DNA from 2 places in the Kocuria gwangalliensis genome. Region 1 is predicted to be linked to the other one. Evidence: riboswitches for the same ligand, from Rfam matches in the RefSeq annotation. Region 1 holds a riboswitch; the other holds the start of a gene.
The links. Region 1 has a riboswitch for cyclic di-AMP ahead of ABEA06_RS14255 (C40 family peptidase). Riboswitches for the same ligand answer to the same signal wherever they lie in the genome.
Positions count from the first base shown of each region.

Region 2: it holds a riboswitch for cyclic di-AMP, as region 1 does, so the genes downstream of both, ABEA06_RS10250 (C40 family peptidase) here and ABEA06_RS14255 (C40 family peptidase) in region 1, are expected to answer to the same signal.

Region 1 covers NZ_BAABLN010000071.1:40,584-48,351, reverse strand. Annotated here, with positions in the region: gene ABEA06_RS14295 (sensor histidine kinase) at 1-73, opposite strand, end outside; gene ABEA06_RS14290 (response regulator transcription factor) at 78-791, opposite strand; gene ABEA06_RS14285 (hypothetical protein) at 877-1,134, opposite strand; gene ABEA06_RS14280 (cold-shock protein) at 1,284-1,667, shown strand; gene ABEA06_RS14275 (DUF3027 domain-containing protein) at 1,660-2,217, shown strand; gene ABEA06_RS14270 (MFS transporter) at 2,283-3,512, shown strand; gene serC (phosphoserine transaminase) at 3,597-4,727, opposite strand; gene ABEA06_RS14260 (metal-dependent transcriptional regulator) at 4,916-5,632, shown strand; cyclic di-AMP (ydaO/yuaA leader) riboswitch at 5,961-6,128, shown strand; gene ABEA06_RS14255 (C40 family peptidase) at 6,134-6,805, shown strand; gene ABEA06_RS14250 (NlpC/P60 family protein) at 7,041-7,768, shown strand, end outside.
Region 2 covers NZ_BAABLN010000032.1:21,339-29,106, reverse strand. Annotated here, with positions in the region: gene ABEA06_RS10260 (response regulator transcription factor) at 1-444, opposite strand, end outside; gene ABEA06_RS10255 (C40 family peptidase) at 1,600-2,484, opposite strand; gene ABEA06_RS10250 (C40 family peptidase) at 2,759-3,421, opposite strand; cyclic di-AMP (ydaO/yuaA leader) riboswitch at 3,427-3,619, opposite strand; gene ABEA06_RS10245 (four-helix bundle copper-binding protein) at 4,217-4,627, shown strand; gene ABEA06_RS10240 (DUF305 domain-containing protein) at 4,807-5,316, shown strand; gene ABEA06_RS10235 (DUF305 domain-containing protein) at 5,596-6,288, shown strand; gene ABEA06_RS10230 (NADH-quinone oxidoreductase subunit A) at 6,394-6,738, shown strand; gene ABEA06_RS10225 (hypothetical protein) at 6,729-7,768, shown strand, end outside.

The DNA.
Region 1 (7,768 bases):
GCAGCAGGCCCGTGAGGACCATCAGCTGCGAGCGCAGTGACGCGGAACGCCACCTGCGGGAAATCCGGGTCAAGGGATCAGTGGCGCTTGTCGGACGAGCGCAACAGGTACCCCACACCACGCTTGGTGTGGATCAACGGCGTCTGTTCGGGGTCGTTGTCGATCTTGCGACGTAGGTAGGAGATGTAGGACTCCACGATCGAGGCGTCTCCGTTAAAGTCGTACTCCCACACGTGGTCCAGGATCTGCGCCTTGGACAGCACACGATTGGGGTTGAGCATCAAGTAGCGAAGGAGCTTGAACTCGGTGGGGGAGAGGTCGATCTCGCGATCGCCGCGGAAAACCTCGTGGGCGTCGTCGTCGAGCACCAGGTCGTCCACGTGCAGTCGCGAGTCTTCTTCCTCGATGGGCTGGGTGCGGCGCAGTACGGCGCGGATGCGTGCGACCACCTCGTCGAGGCTGAAGGGTTTGGTCACGTAGTCGTCACCGCCCACGGTCAAACCGGTGACCTTGTCATCGGTGTCGTCCTTGGCGGTGAGGAAAAGGATCGGGAAGTGCCGGCCGGCAGCGCGTAGCTTGCGGGTCACGGAGAATCCGTCCATGTCCGGGAGCATGACGTCCAGGACGGCGAGGTCCGGGTTCTCGGCCTCAGCCTTCAGGAGAGCGTCGCGCCCGTTGGCGGCGGTCACCACCTCGAAACCGGCGAAGCGCAGTGACGTCGCCAGTAGCTCAAGAATGTTGGGTTCGTCGTCCACGACGAGCAGTTTGGCCTCAGGAGTCTTATCGTTCACCGTCTCAGTGTCTCGGAGTTACCTGAACGCAGACTGAGACATTTCCCGAGATTTTCTGTACGGTTTCGACGCCGCTCGGGCGAGGTCAGCGGCGGCGTCGCCGCAGCGCGGTCCGGGCCAGCTCGACACACATCAGCATGAAGGCCACGGGGAAAAAGATGGCGGGGAAGATCGTGAAGCCACCCCAGAGGACCTGGCCCATGAGTGCGGCTATCAGGACGATCACCAACGACACCGAACTCAGGGCCGCCAAGACCAGGGCGATCATTCCCAGTATGGAGAGGGTGCCTACCCGGGCCGGTCGGGCGGGGCGGGGGCGTTCCTGGTGCGTGGGATCAGACATGATCACCAAGGTATCAATGTCGCGCGCGCGGTGGATGAACAGCGAATTCGACAAGGCCGGGGAGAGGATAGACTCGAGAGTTCTTAGACGACCGTGAATCCCCGCCCACTAGGGCTTGGAGCAAGACAAGAGAAACTGAGGTGATCCGCGTGCCCACGGGCAAAGTCAAGTGGTTCGATTCCGAGAAGGGTTTCGGCTTCCTGGCAACGGATGACGGGCAGGAAGTGTTTTTGCACTCCTCCGCCCTGCCGCAGGGCGTCACCACGGTGAAACCGGGAACCCGGATGGACTTCGGCGTTGCAGCCGGTCGTCGTGGCGCGCAGGCGTTGTCCGCCACGATTATCAGCAAGCCGCCCTCTGTTGCGCGCAACACCCGTAAACCGGCCGAGGAAATGGCTGTGTTGACCGAGGACCTGATTCGGCTCCTGGATGAGATGTCCAACGGCTTGCGTAAGGGCCGGTACCCGGATCGCTCCCACGGGCACAAGATCGCATCCATCCTCCGTACCGTGGCGGATGAGCTCGATGTCTGAGGTAACCACCAACCCGGCAGAAGATGTTGCCCAGGTAGCGCAACAGGCCGCCGCGGTGACCGCGCGGCGTCGTAACCCCAAGCAGGACCCCACTCTGGCCCAGGCCGTCGAGACCGCGCGCAAGGCGGTCGTGGAGTCCGCGGGCGAGGAGAATATCGGTGAGCACCTCGGTATCGAGGTCCACGAGGACCGTCTGCTGACTCATCTCTTCGACTGCACCATGGCCGGGTATCCCGGGTGGACGTGGTTCGCCACGGTGGCCAGGGCACCTCGGACCAAACTGGTGACCGTGTGTGAGGTCGGGTTGCTGGCCGGTGAGACGTCATTGTTGGCCCCGGAATGGGTTCCGTGGGAAGAGCGCATGCAGGCTGTCAACGACCAGCACGAGGCCGAAGGCGAGGATTCCTCGAGCGGGTCGTCGTCCGAGGACACTGACGCCGCGGAGGACTCTCGTGTCACTGTGACCGCGGATGAGGGCCCCGTTGCGGGCCCCCCGGCGGATCATTCGGAGGCCGACCAAGCCCAGCACGAGAACGAGGAATCGTCGTAGCGCCGCGAACGCCCATTGATTCAGGGAGCGAGCGCCCCGGCCCGGAGGCAACTCCGGGTACGGGGATGTTTCGTTCCCTGAAGATTCGCAATTACCGGTTGTGGTTCACCGGGGCACTGATTTCCAATATCGGGACATGGATGCAGCGCACCGCCCAGTCCTGGCTGGTCTTCGACGAACTCACGGATCACGACGCAACGGCCATGGGTGTGGTGATGGCACTGCAGTTCCTGCCCCAACTGTTGTTGGCTCCGTACGCCGGCGTCACTGCCGACCGGTACGACCGGCGCAAGATCCTGGTGGTGACGCAGACTTTCATGGGCCTGCTGGCGGCGGGCCTGGGACTCATGGTGTTGTTCGGCGTTGCCGAATTGCCCACCGTGTATGCCTTTGCGCTGGGTCTCGGCATTGTGGCCACCTTCGACGCACCCGTTCGTCAGACGTTCGTCTCGGAGATGGTTCCCGACACCCACCTCTCCAACGCTGTGGCCCTGAACTCCACATCGTTCAACTCCGCCCGGTTGATCGGACCCGCAGTCGCCGGCGTTCTGGTGGCCGTGATTGGTTCCGGCTGGGTGTTCTTGTTGAACACCGTGACGTTCGCGGCCATGATCGCCGCGATCCTGGCCATCGATGACAACCACTTACGGTTGATGCCCAAGACCAAGCGTGGCCGGGGCCAGATCCGCGAGGGCATGGCCTACGTGGCGCACCGACCGGACCTGGTGGCGGTCATGGCCACCATTTTCATGATCGGTACCTTCGGCATGAACTTTGCGGTCTATCTTGCGGCCATGGCGGGCTCCGAATTCGGCCGCGGCTCCCAGGAATTCGGTGTGCTCAATTCGGTGCTCGCTGTCGGCACCGTCACGGGGGCACTGTTGGCCGCTCAACGCGCGAGAGCCCGCTTACGGTTCCTCTACGCGGGCTGCATAGCATTCGCCGTGTCCACGCTGGGCGCAGCCACGGCCCCCACCCTCCTCATCTTCGCGCTGTGGCTCATCCCGAGTGGTGTATCGGCCATGACGATCATGACCACGGCCAACGCCTACGTCCAGACGACCACGTCACCGGTGATGCGCGGCCGCGTGATGAGCCTCTACATGGCCATCTTCATGGGTGGCACGCCCCTGGGTGCGCCCGCGGTCGGTTGGCTCACGGACACGTTGGGCGCGCGCTGGGGTATGGGCTCCGCGGTCGCCGCGGGTGCGGCCGGCGCGCTGATCGGCGCGTGGTTTTTCTGGCGCCTTCGCACGGAACAGGACAGGGCTTCTCGGGGGCAACCGGCCGCCTAGGAAAGCGCGGCCGTGAACGGCAGCGGGCGGCGTCGTGAACCAACGACGCCGCCCGTTGCGGTTTTCTCCATGACGGCCGCACCGTCAGGACAGGGCGTTCTCCAGCGTCCAGTCGATGCACGCGAGCAAGGCCTCGACATCCGCTTCGGGGACCGAGGCGAAAGTGGCGATGCGCAATTGGTTGCGCCCCAGTTTCCGGTAGGGGTCCACATCCACCACGCCGTTGGCGCGCAGGACGGACAGTATCCGCGCGGTGTCCACGGTGTCGTCGAAATCAATGGTGCAGACCACGGGGGACCGGTGTGCGGGGTCGGTCACGAACGGTGTCGCGGACGGGGTGCGCTCGGCCCAGTCGTACACGAGCGAGGATGTCGTCCGGGTGTGACCGGCCGCCCACGTCATCCCACCGTTGTCGTTGAGCCACCGCACCTGCTGGTCGAGCATGACCAACCCGGCCAGCGCCGGCGTGTTGTAGGTCTGGTTCTTGCGGGCATTCTCCACCGCAGTGGCCAGGGACAACACATCGGGAATCCAGCGATCGGAGCGGGAGATCTCCGAGATGCGTTCCAGTGCGGCGGGAGATACGGCAGCGAACCAGATGCCGCCGTCGGACCCGAAATTCTTCTGCGGAGAGAAGTAATAAACGTCGGTCTGCGATGCGTCCACGTACATTCCACCGGCCGCCGACGTCGCGTCGATCACCGTGAGGGCGTCCGCGTCCGTTCCGACCGGGCGAGCCACGTCCATGATCACACCCGTGGACGTCTCGTTCTGCGGCCACGCGTAGACGTCGATGCCCTCTCGAGGTTCGGGCCCGGCCGGACGGGTACCGGGTTCGGCCCGGAGAATGTCCGAGGGTTCCAAATGCGGTGCCCTGTCGGTCACCTGCGCGAACTTGGACCCGAACTCACCGAATGAAAGGTGCTGTGCGCGGCGTCGAACCAGGCTGAATGCGGCACTGTCCCAGAAGGTACTCGCGCCTCCCAGACCAAGGATGATGTCGTAGCCGTCGGGAAGATCGAAGAATTCGGCGAGCCCCTCACGGATCCCGCCCACGAGATGACGCACCGGAGCCTGTCGGTGGGAGGTGCCCAGCAGGTTCGAGCCCGCACGGACCAGGGCGGTCACTTGGTCGGGGCGCACACGGGAGGGGCCTGCACCGAAACGCCCGTCGGCGGGCAGCAGGGAGGTGGGAAGGACAGGCAACTCGGACACAAAGGCTCCTAGCATGGTGGATCATTGGGGCTGACACCATTCTGCCCCCTTGCTCTCGCCGAGGTCGCAGCCTGACGGAGCGGTCCGTCCTGTCGGAATGGACCGATATGCTTATCGTGAATGATTCACGAAACCCCTATGAGAGCGCACCCACTCGACGCGCACCCAGATTCCTCGAAGGATGGACCATGAGCGGCGATTTGATCGACACCACCGAGATGTACCTGCGCACCGTGCTCGAACTGGAGGAAGAGGGCATCGTGCCCATGCGCGCGCGCATCGTGGAGCGGCTTGAGCACTCCGGCCCCACGGTGTCGCAAACCGTGTCACGGATGGAGCGGGACGGACTGCTCGAGGTGCTCAAGGACCGTTCCCTGTCGTTGACGGACACGGGTCGGGCCAGGGCCATCGAGGTCATGCGCAAACACCGCTTGGCGGAGCGGCTCCTGGCGGATGTCGTGGGTCTTGACATGGCCTACGTGCATGAAGAAGCGTGCCGGTGGGAACACGTCATGAGCGAACGAGTGGAGCGGCGCCTGATGGCGCTGTTGGACGAACCCCGGTATTCGCCGTACGGGACGCCCATTCCCGGGATGGGCGCCATTGGCGGCCCCCAAGTGGGCGCGGAGCGATTCAAGGGGATGAACCTCTTGGATGCCGCGGATCAGGACCGTTCCGCAATCTTCACCGTGCGCCTTTTGCCCGAGGTGATCCAGGCGGATCAGGACTTGATTGAAACCCTCAGCTCGGCGGGAGTGCTCAATGGTGCCCGGGTTACCGTGGCGCCCTCGGAGTCCGATGACGAGCGTGTCCTGGTCACGGTATCCGCCACCGGGCACAGTGTGGAACTGGAGCGAGCCAGCGCCAAAGCGATCCGCGTGGACCTCGACAAGGGCCGTGTTTGATAACAATGTCCGGCCCGTCCCCTAATGTGTGGATCATCACGATATGTACTATCTGTGAAACGCATCACATACCCGGTAGTAGGGATTGTCCGGGCAGGTCAGGGCGGATTTGACGGGGCGCGGCAATCGGACTGCACAGCCGGACCATGCGCTAATTGAGTAGTAAAACCTTATCAATACCCGCTGATTGATCCATGACTATGCTCGGTCCGTGACCTGTCGTAATCAAAACGTGACAATTTCGTTATCTGTCCTGTACTGTTCTTCTCGTGCCGATCCTTGGTCGGATTGGCGCTCACACGCGTACCGCCTAGTTCTGCCATCGCGTGTGATCCGTACACACACATCCGCAAGGCAGAAGCGGGGGAACCAACTTCGGGCCCGCCAAGTTTCATGGGTCCTTGGGGTTAAGTCGTATCGAAGCTACAAGCCGACGTGCGGCCGGATGACTCCCATCCGAACCCGACAGCTCACCTCGTAGGCGCAGGGAGGAAAACCGCAATGACTTTCATTAAGAAGAACTCAGCCCGTCACCGCGCTGAGACCGCGTCACACGCGGTCCGCAACACGTCCATCGCAGCAGCTGCTGCCGGTGTTGCAGTGGCAGGCATCGTGGCTCCGGCTCAGGCCAACAGCGACATCATCGACCTGGGTGGCACCACCTCTTACGGTACCCAGTCCGTGTCCTCGTGGGGCTCCGAGGCCGGCAACAGCTACTCCTGGACCTCCGACGCGTCCACCGCCGTGCAGACCCCGGCCGCCACGGTCGACAGCGGCGTGGCACAGGCAGCCAGCAACACCCAGCAGGACTCGGGCGTTTCCACCCAGTCCACTTCTTCCGCAAGCGGCCTGGTCGGCACTGCCTACCAGGGCCTGGGCGGCGCGTACGTCCTGGGCGGCACTTCGTTCAAGAGCTGGGACTGCTCCGGCTTCACCCAGTGGGTTTACGCGCAGAACGGTATCGACCTGCCCCGCGTGAGCTGGGCACAGATTGCCGCAGGCACCCCCACCTCCAACCCCCAGCCCGGCGATCTGGTTTCCCAGAACGGTGGAGGCCACGTTGGCATCTACATCGGCAATGGCCAGATGATCTCCGCGCTGAACCCCTCGCAGGGCACCGCAGTGCACTCCGTGAACGCCATGCAGCTGGACGGTTACTACACTTTCCGCTGATCCGCATGAGCTGGGCGGCGGCCCTATTCCCGCCCAGCATCTGCGCGTCTTGACGGGCACGTGATGTACCACTGCACCGTCAGCCGGGCCCCCCGATGGGCCCCCCTCGACTGATCTCCGGCACGATTGTGCCTCTCCGTCCGAATTTGATCGATTGACGCGTGTACACGCGCGCCCATCTTCAGCACACTCCCGTGCCCCGGACGGTCCCCGAACGCGTAAGGAACCCTGACGTATGTCGCCCGAAACGAACACCCAGACTCGCGCCGGCCTCTTCGCCGGCAAGGCCCGCACCGTGGCCGCCGTTGCTGCATTCTCCGGTTTGGCCCTGGCCACCACCGTCTCCGTGCAGGCAACCCAGAACGCTTCCGAGCAGAGCCCCGCGGCCGTCGTGGCCGAGGCTCCTGCTGCTGAGCAGACCGTGACCGCAGAGCCGGCCGCCAAGTCCGACTCCTCCGAGGCCAAGAAGGCCGAGAAGACGGAAGAGAAGGCAGCACCCGAGGCTGAGGTTGCACCGGCAGCTCCCGCCGCTGTCCAGGCTGTGCCCGCTGCGGACGTTGCTCCGGCTGCTGAGGCTGCTCCGGCCGCACAGGCTCCCGCCGCTGAAGCCGCTTCCATCAACGTTGTTCCCGCTTCCGAGAACGTGACTCCGATTGCCCCGGCTGCACCCGCTGCCGAGGCTCCCGCCGCTCAGGCTCCGGCCGCTCAGGCTCCCGCTACTCAGGCTCCCGCTACTCAGGGCCGCCATGCTGCTCCGGCGACCGTCGAGACCCAGGCTCGTGAAGCCGCTGCCGCTCAGGATGCCGGTGTCGCCTACCAGGCTCCCGCCACTCCGGCTGTGACCACTGCGTCCAACACCACCGCTCCGGCTGCTAAGGCTCCGGCCGCGACGGCTGAGAAGACCACGACCGTTTCCACGCAGTCCTCCAACGTTGCGTCCAGCAACAAGGGCCAGGCCATCCT
Region 2 (7,768 bases), on a different contig from region 1:
CACCAGCTCCCCGATCACCAGCGCCTGCTGGCTGTGCTGGGAGCCTGCAGTGGGTTCGGCATCTCCTGGGCGGGCCCGGCGCAGCATGGCTTGGACCCGGGCCACGAGTTCGCGCGGGCTGAAGGGCTTGGTCACGTAGTCGTCGGCGCCCACGGACAGGCCCACGATCTTGTCGACTTCGTCGTCGCGGGCGGTGAGCATCAGCACGTGGCAGTCCGAGAAGGTCCGCACCTGACGGCACACCTCGATTCCGTCGATCCCGGGCAACCCGAGGTCCAGCACCAGCACGTCCGGGGTGAAATCGCGCACCGCGGCCACGGCCTCGGTGCCGTCGTGGCGCACGGCGACCTCCAGCCCGGCCTTGCGCAGATATCCCGCGACGAGCTGCGCCAGGTCGGTCTCGTCGTCGACCACCAGGATCCGGCCGGTCGGGGGCGTGGGCATGTGGGCTCCTTGATCAGTGGGTGGGACCGTGCCTGAGGTTCGGGGCATGGGGTGGTGGGGCTGATGCAACATGGCCGTCGTGCCGGGGCACGAGATGTCTCGCCCGGCCATGGTGCGGGTGACGTCATGGATGCGGCGCCTCGGGTTTCTCACCCCGCGGGCCGGAAGAACCTAGGCCTCCTTTTTGCGGGCATGGTGGGGGAGCAGGGGCAGAGTGATGCCGGGAGGTGGGGGTAGGTTGGCCGGGAAGGAGGGTCTTGGGGCCCTGCCAATGGTGCGCGGAGGCGGACACCCGTAGATCCGCCAGATCCGCTCCGGCCACCCACGGCATTACGTCGATCGCCAGAGCGGACAGGGCCGCAACATAGGCCGTGGCGTTGGTGCTGGCCTCCACGTGCATAGTGAGGGAAACGCCTCCTGGCCCGTAGCTTCGCAGGCTACCGTCGTAGACCGTGAGGGCCTGCCTCAGGGACTGCGCCAAGGGACCTTCCACCCGGACGGAGGTTCTCAGTGTCGCTGCCACCGTCCACGTGCACATGTCGCTCCTTCCGCCACACATCGGTCGGGACGGGGCCATCTGGCCAGTGGTCCCACCGGCCGGAGCTGGGAAGGGGCGAGAGCCTGACCATCAAGCAGCGCCACGGCCAGTCCAGCGGCCTCAGACCGCAAACCGGTGCTGGTCGGTGCCGTGGCCCTGTCCTGGAGACCAGTCTGCGGGAGAGCCGGGAGGATATGGGTCAATTCATGCACTCTGCCCCGGAAAACGGCGACCGGAGGCGGTGGTGGACTCTCAACGCCGCCACGCCAACAGTTCCCGGTGCCTCTCGTTCCGGTTCTCTGTACTTCTCGCCTTCGACGGGCCGACTTCTCCGGGTTGCCGGAGCTGAGGGTGTTGGCCGCTGGAGGGTGGTCTGGGGGCTGTGCCGGTCCTGTCATCAGGAGAACACTGGAGCCCCCGGCGTCACAGCGGACGGGGTCATCGTCGACAGCGACGCGGTGGAGCGCAGGCCACCCTGCTGGGGTGCTCCCGGGGTGTCGACACGACGGTGGCCAGCTGCTCGATGCTCAAAGGTGCCTCCAGATGCGGAAACCGGGTGCGCGGAACCTGTCTGGCCGACCAGGAACCGCGCACCCGGAAACTGTGCTGGCGTGCGCTCAGCGCACGCGGATGTAGACGGGGCCGGTGCCCACGTTGACGCTGTCGACGACGGTGCTGCCGCCGTTCCAGCCGCCGTGGACGGCCTTGCCGCCGCCGATGTAGACGCCGATGTGGGCTGTGCCCATGCCGCCGTCGGCGTAGTAGACGAGGTCGCCGGGCTGGGCCTGGCCGGCGGAGACCTGAGTGCCGAGCGTGAAGTATTCAGCCGGCCAGCCGCGGAAGTTGATCCCGGCGGCCCGCAGGGCGTTGCTCACCGCTGCGGTGCAGTCCTGTCCGACGCCGAGCTGTCCCATGGCCGCGGAGGCGATGGCCGCGCCCTTGCCGGAGGATGAGCTCTGCGGGGTGACCGTGCGCTCGGCGGCCGGAGCAGCCTGCACGGCCGGCTTTGGGGCGGGAGCGGCGGCGGGCCTGGGGGCCGCCTGCACAGTCGGCTTCGGGGCGGGGGACGCCACCGGGGCGGGTGCGGTGACAGGCTTCGGGGCCGCCTGGACGACTGGCTCCTGGACGACTGGCTCCGGGGCGGGTGCGAGGGCCGGGGCGGCCACGGCCTTCGGTGCCGGAGCGGCCACGGCGGGTGCCGCGACGACCGGGGCATCGACTTTCTGCTCCGCCTTCTTCTCGGTCTTCTTCTGGTTGGTCTTCTTTTCGGCTGTGGTTACGTGGGCGACCGGCTCGAGGGACACGGTGGGCGCTGCGGTGGGGGTGGCGGCAGCGACGGCCGACAGCGGGGCGTCGGTGGAGGCATCCGAGGTCGGGGTTGCCTGCACGGAGACGGTGGTGGCCAGGGCCAGGCCGGAGAAGGCCGCGACGGCGGCCACGGTGCGGGCCTTGCCGGTGAGGAGCGAGCCGAGGCCATTCGAGGAGGTCAGGTCACGAGTCATGAGGAGTTCAGCGGGCTTTCTGGCGGGCCGGGGGGATCTGTCGGAACGGTGTGGTGACAGCACGGATTACCCCGGTCAGGGGTGCAGGGTGTCACGGTGTCCGGCAGAGCGGGCCCCGGATCGGGAGCACCGCGCACGGCGGGTGAGTGGAGGAGAGGTGTGGTGCCCGCAGTGGACGAAAAACTCACTTGAGAGGCGGGGATTCTCTTGTGCAACCGGGGCGAGGACCGGGGCCCTCCGCGACGATTCCGGTCGTTGCGGAGGGCGGGCCGGCTCAGCGGTAGGTGTAGTAGCCGTCCACCGGCATGGCGTTGACGGAGTGGACGAAGGTGCCCTGGGTGGGGTTCAGGGCGGAGATCATCTTGCCGCCGCCGATGTAGATGCCGATGTGGGCCCCGCCGTTCTGGGAGACGAGGTCCCCAGGCTGCGGGGTAGCCGTGGGGGTGGCCGCGGCGATCTGCTGGAAGCTGGTGCGGGGGATCTCGATGCCGTTCTGGGCGTAGGCCCACTTCGTGAACCCGGAGCAGTCCCAGGCGCCGAAGGCGGTCCCGCCCCAGACGTAGCCGGTGCCGGCGCCCTGCATCGCGGTGCCCACGATCCCGGAGGCGCCGGTGATCTCGGTGATGTCCGCCGACTGGGTGGACACCGTCGCGGTCGAAGCGCTCTGCTCAGGAGCGGACGGGGCCTGGGTGGAGGCGGTGGAGACGGTCTGCGGGGCAACGACGGCCTGGGTGGCCGTCGAGGAGTAGGTCGTCAGCGCGGACGCGGGGGCCGAGTAGGCGGTGGCGGTGCCCGCGGGGATCTCGGCGTAGGCCTGGGCCGGGGCGATGGAGCCGATCACAGCCGCGCCGGCGGCAGCGGCGATCGTGGTGGTACGCACCAGGTGCGAGGTGGTCTCGGCGCGGTGGCGGGCAGTGCTGCGCTTGAAAATAGTCATGGGTGTGTTCCTCCCTTTGCCTACGAGGTGAGCTGTCGGATGCGGGTGGGAGACACCCGGCCGCTCCGGACGCAGACGTCCTGGGCGACTTAACCCCTAGGTCCCGGGTCACCGGGACCGAAAATGGTTCCCCCGCTTCTGCCAAGCGATTTCTCTTCAGGGACCCCGGGCACCGGCAGAATTCGGCGATGTGCACGAGGGTGCCGACCAGATCGATCAGCGGCACGCAGTGGACAGTAGCCCATCCATAACGAAAGTGTCACGTTTAGATCACAACCCGGTTTCTTCCCTCGGTCGGGGCTGAGAAGCCGGGCTCCTGGGCCCGGGAAGGCGCGTTCCGGAAGAGATAGGTTCGTCGCCCAGCTGAACTCGTCACGCAGCTATTGGCGGATTAGGGCCGGTCTGACTGGGCAAAATGGCATCGTGGCGCGCATTTCGCTGGACACAGTCGACGACGGCAAGAGACTTGGGACTACGCGTAGTCTCCAGTGTTCCATGGGCAAACACCAAGGCTTCGTGGGGGAACTTTCGAGGTGGCTCACAGTTTGGAAAGGTCTCGGGGCGCCATTTCGAGATGCACGACGGGATTTCTTCACGGAATCTCTATATTCGGCCCGCTGCATCGATGCAAAAAACCAGTCGATGGGATGCAGTTGCGCACCGCTGAGGTGTTCATCTTCATCAAATCTTCAAGATTTTGGGTCGCGTCACATGGAAAAGGCAGTCTACTGTCGATGGCATGGCGGGCTGGCTCCGGCCGGTTCGTCTCCTGTTGAACCGACGAAGGAGCAAGCCATGACCCATCACGTGAGCGCGATGCTGGAGACTTACCCGAAGGACCTCGGTGGGGTGGACAAGGAGAAGCTGGCCGCCTGTATCGAGGCGTGTTTCGAGTGCGCCCAGACCTGCACCGCCTGCGCTGATGCCTGCCTGTCCGAGGACATGGTCGCGGAGCTGACCAAGTGCATCCGCACCAACCTGGACTGCGCGGACCTGTGCGAGGCCACCGGGCGAGTGCTCTCACGTCACACCGGCTACGACGCGAACATCACCTTGGATGCGATCAAGGCCTGCCAGATGGCCTGCAAGGCGTGCGCCGATGAGTGCGAGCAGCACGCGGACATGCACGAGCACTGCCGGATCTGTGCCGAGGCCTGCCGGCGTTGTGAGGCGGCTTGCGCCGAGCTGGTCGCCTCCCTGGGCTGAGCAGAACCTCCCGCTGACCCATCATCCGGGCGGCGGGGGCGGTGAGAAGGCCCGTGGCCGGCTGGGATCGGCGCTACGGGTGGATCCCGGACCTCTAGGGGTCAGGGCACCGCCATGACGCACCTGCCGCCCGGGTGATGCACCTGATGCACGAGGAAGTCACCAGAGGAACGAGGACAATGACAACGAACGCGAGTGCTCGCAACCAGCGCCACGAAGACAAGGCCGGCCACCACGGCACCTCGAATCGGATGTACTGGATCTTCGCGGCCATCCTGCTGGTCAACCTCGGGCTGATGTGGGTGTTGACGATGTCGATGATCCGCACCTGGGACCACTTCTACTTCAATCCCAGCAACCTCTACATGGCGTTCATCATGGTCACCGCGATGGCCACACTCATGGTCGTGGGCATGTGGTCGATGTTCCAGAACACCAAGCTCAACATCGCCCTGCTCATCGGCTTCATCGCCTTGTTCGTCGCGGCGCTGCTCTTCGGGCGCGCCGAGGTCGGAGTGGGCAACGAGGGATTCTTGAAGTCGATGATCCCGCACCACTCCCGGGCCATCCTGGTCTGCCAGGAATCGAACATCACCGACCCCGAGATCCAAGACCTGTGCGCCACCATCGTGGAGACCCAGCAGGAGGAGATCGCCCAGATGCAAGACATCCTCACACGCTACGAATGACCCGCTGAACGGGGGCCGACCCGGGCTGCGGGCCCTCGGCACTTGATGTGCACCATTGACCGGTGGAGGCCGCTGAGCGGCACCCACCGGTGCAAGAGGAAACTCGGCCGGACGCCCGGCCCGAGTGCTCCGCCTGGTTTCCTCTCCCCCCGTCTCCGGCACTGCAGACGGGTTCGTGCCTCCCACCGTGGCGAACCACGGTCCGCCCGAGGCCGCCTATCTAGTGGTTGAACCGGGTTCATCCTCCGGGCCTGTTCGCACCGAAAGAGAGACCTGATCATGCTTCCCACCCTCACCCGCGGCCGCCGTATCGCCGCAGCCGCATCCAGCCTCACCCTCGCTGCCACCTTGCTGGGCGGAGCAACCGCCCCGGTCTTCGCTCACGGAGAGGCCACCCCCGTCTCCTCCCACTCCCAAGCGGAAATGCTGCAGCCGGACCCGACGTCGCCGACGGCCTACGAGTTCGGCGAGACCCTGGCCACCCTGGAGGGCGAAGAGCTGGAAATCACGTTCCTGGCCGAGATCAGCCCGCACCACCGCGCCGCCATCGAGATGTCCCAGCTGGAGCTTGAGCGGGGGGTCAGCCCGGACATCCGCACGCACGCGGAGAACATCATCGCCAACCAGGAGCACCAGATCGACCAGTTCACCCGGTGGCTGGAGGAGTGGTACGGGCTGACCCCGGAAGAGGCCATGGCTCAGGCCCCGGCAGAAGCCCAGGAGGAGATGAAGATCCTGGAGGAGGAGACCCAGATGATGATCGAGGAACTCTCGGCCGTGGAGGCCGGTGAGGACTTCGACGTCGCCTTCGTGCAAAAGATGATTCCGCACCACCAGAGCGGGATCATCGAGTTCCTGGAGCCGCAGTCCCGTGCCGTGCACCCGCAGCTGCGAGTGGCGGCCACCGCGGGGATCACCACCCAACAGGCCCAGGTCGCGGACTTCCGCACTTGGCTCGCCGGCCGCGGCTGATCACCGAACTGAAACAGCGCGATCGGTGGGGGCCACCTGTTAGGGTGGCCCCAACCGATCAACGACAGACTTCGATGTTCCGACCGCGCGAAAGGGGAGACCATCGTGTACTCCGGGATCGTGGCCATGGCCCTGGTGGCGCTGTCGGTCGTCGTTCTCCTCTATGCACTCCACCGCGCTGCCGTCATCACCGCCGAGCCGTTGACGGTTCTGCCCGCCCAATCCGGGTGGATGCCCCAGGAGCACGCGCTGTCCCGATTCCACGCCCGCTGGTACCTCGCCTCAATCGTGTTCCTGGCCTTCGACGTCGAGATGCTCTTCATGTATCCGTGGGCGGTGGTCGTGATCGAGAAGGGGATCTCCGCGGTGGTGGAGATGTTCCTGTTCCTCGGGGCCCTGCTCGTCGCCGTGGCCTGGGCCTGGCGCGAAGGAGCCTTCCGATGGGCCTGAGCGGTGCTCTCGCCCGGCTCGCGGTCCGGGCCACCCGGGTCCTCGTCGTCGAGGTCCCGGGGCACTGGGCGACCCGGATGGAGGTCGAGCACCAGCTGCTCCGCCGTGGGTGGCGACCGGCGTGGACACCAGCGGATGCGGACGTGCTCGCAGTGTGCGGTGCACCCGGCCCCGAACTCTCCGAGCTGGTGGACCGGCTCTGGGAGCAGATGCCCGGTCCCCGCGTCCGCGCCGACATCACCTCGCCCGGAACTGTAGGTTCCGCCCTCGACGCCGCCGCAGCCCTCCTTCTCGACACCCCGCACCACCGGACGGACGCCCAGGAGCGGGCGCAGGAACCCGAGATCCCCGAGGACGCGGATCATGGGGGTCACGGGGGCATGGACCACGGCGAGATGGACCACGGCGAGATGGACCACGGCGAGATGGACCACGGCGGGCACGGCGGGCACGGTGGGATGGACATGGCTCCGGAGGGGATCCCGCTGGCCGAGGGCGGGGAGGACCGTGACGGACTGGAGATGGACGTCCTCCATCTGCCGCTGGGTCCCGTGCTGCCGTTCTGGCCGGCCGGGCTCGTGCTGCGCTGCTCGTTGCAGGGGGATGTCGTGGTCAACGCCGAAGCCTCCATGGTGGACGGCAGGAACGACGACGAGGACGACGGCGCCGGAGCAGCCGGACCAAGTGCCGGTCCCGCGCCGGCGGCGGTGGTGCGGTGCGACCAGGTCATGGCGTTGCTGGCTCTCGCGGGGGTCGAGGACGCGGCGGCCTGCGCCCGCCGCGCCCGGGACGCCCTGCTGTGCGGTGACGAGGACGCCGCCCGGGACGCCGTCGAGCGGCTGGATCGGACGGTCCGGCGGTCCTGGCTGCTCCGGTCGTCGCTGCGGGGCGTCCTGCTGCTGGACCGGGCCGGCCTCGAGCGCCACGGGCTGCCGGGACACTGCCGCGGGGACGCCCACGACCGGCTGCTGTCCCGCGTGGAACGGATCCGGGCCGAGGCCGGTGGCACGGAGCCCACCCCGGCGGAGGA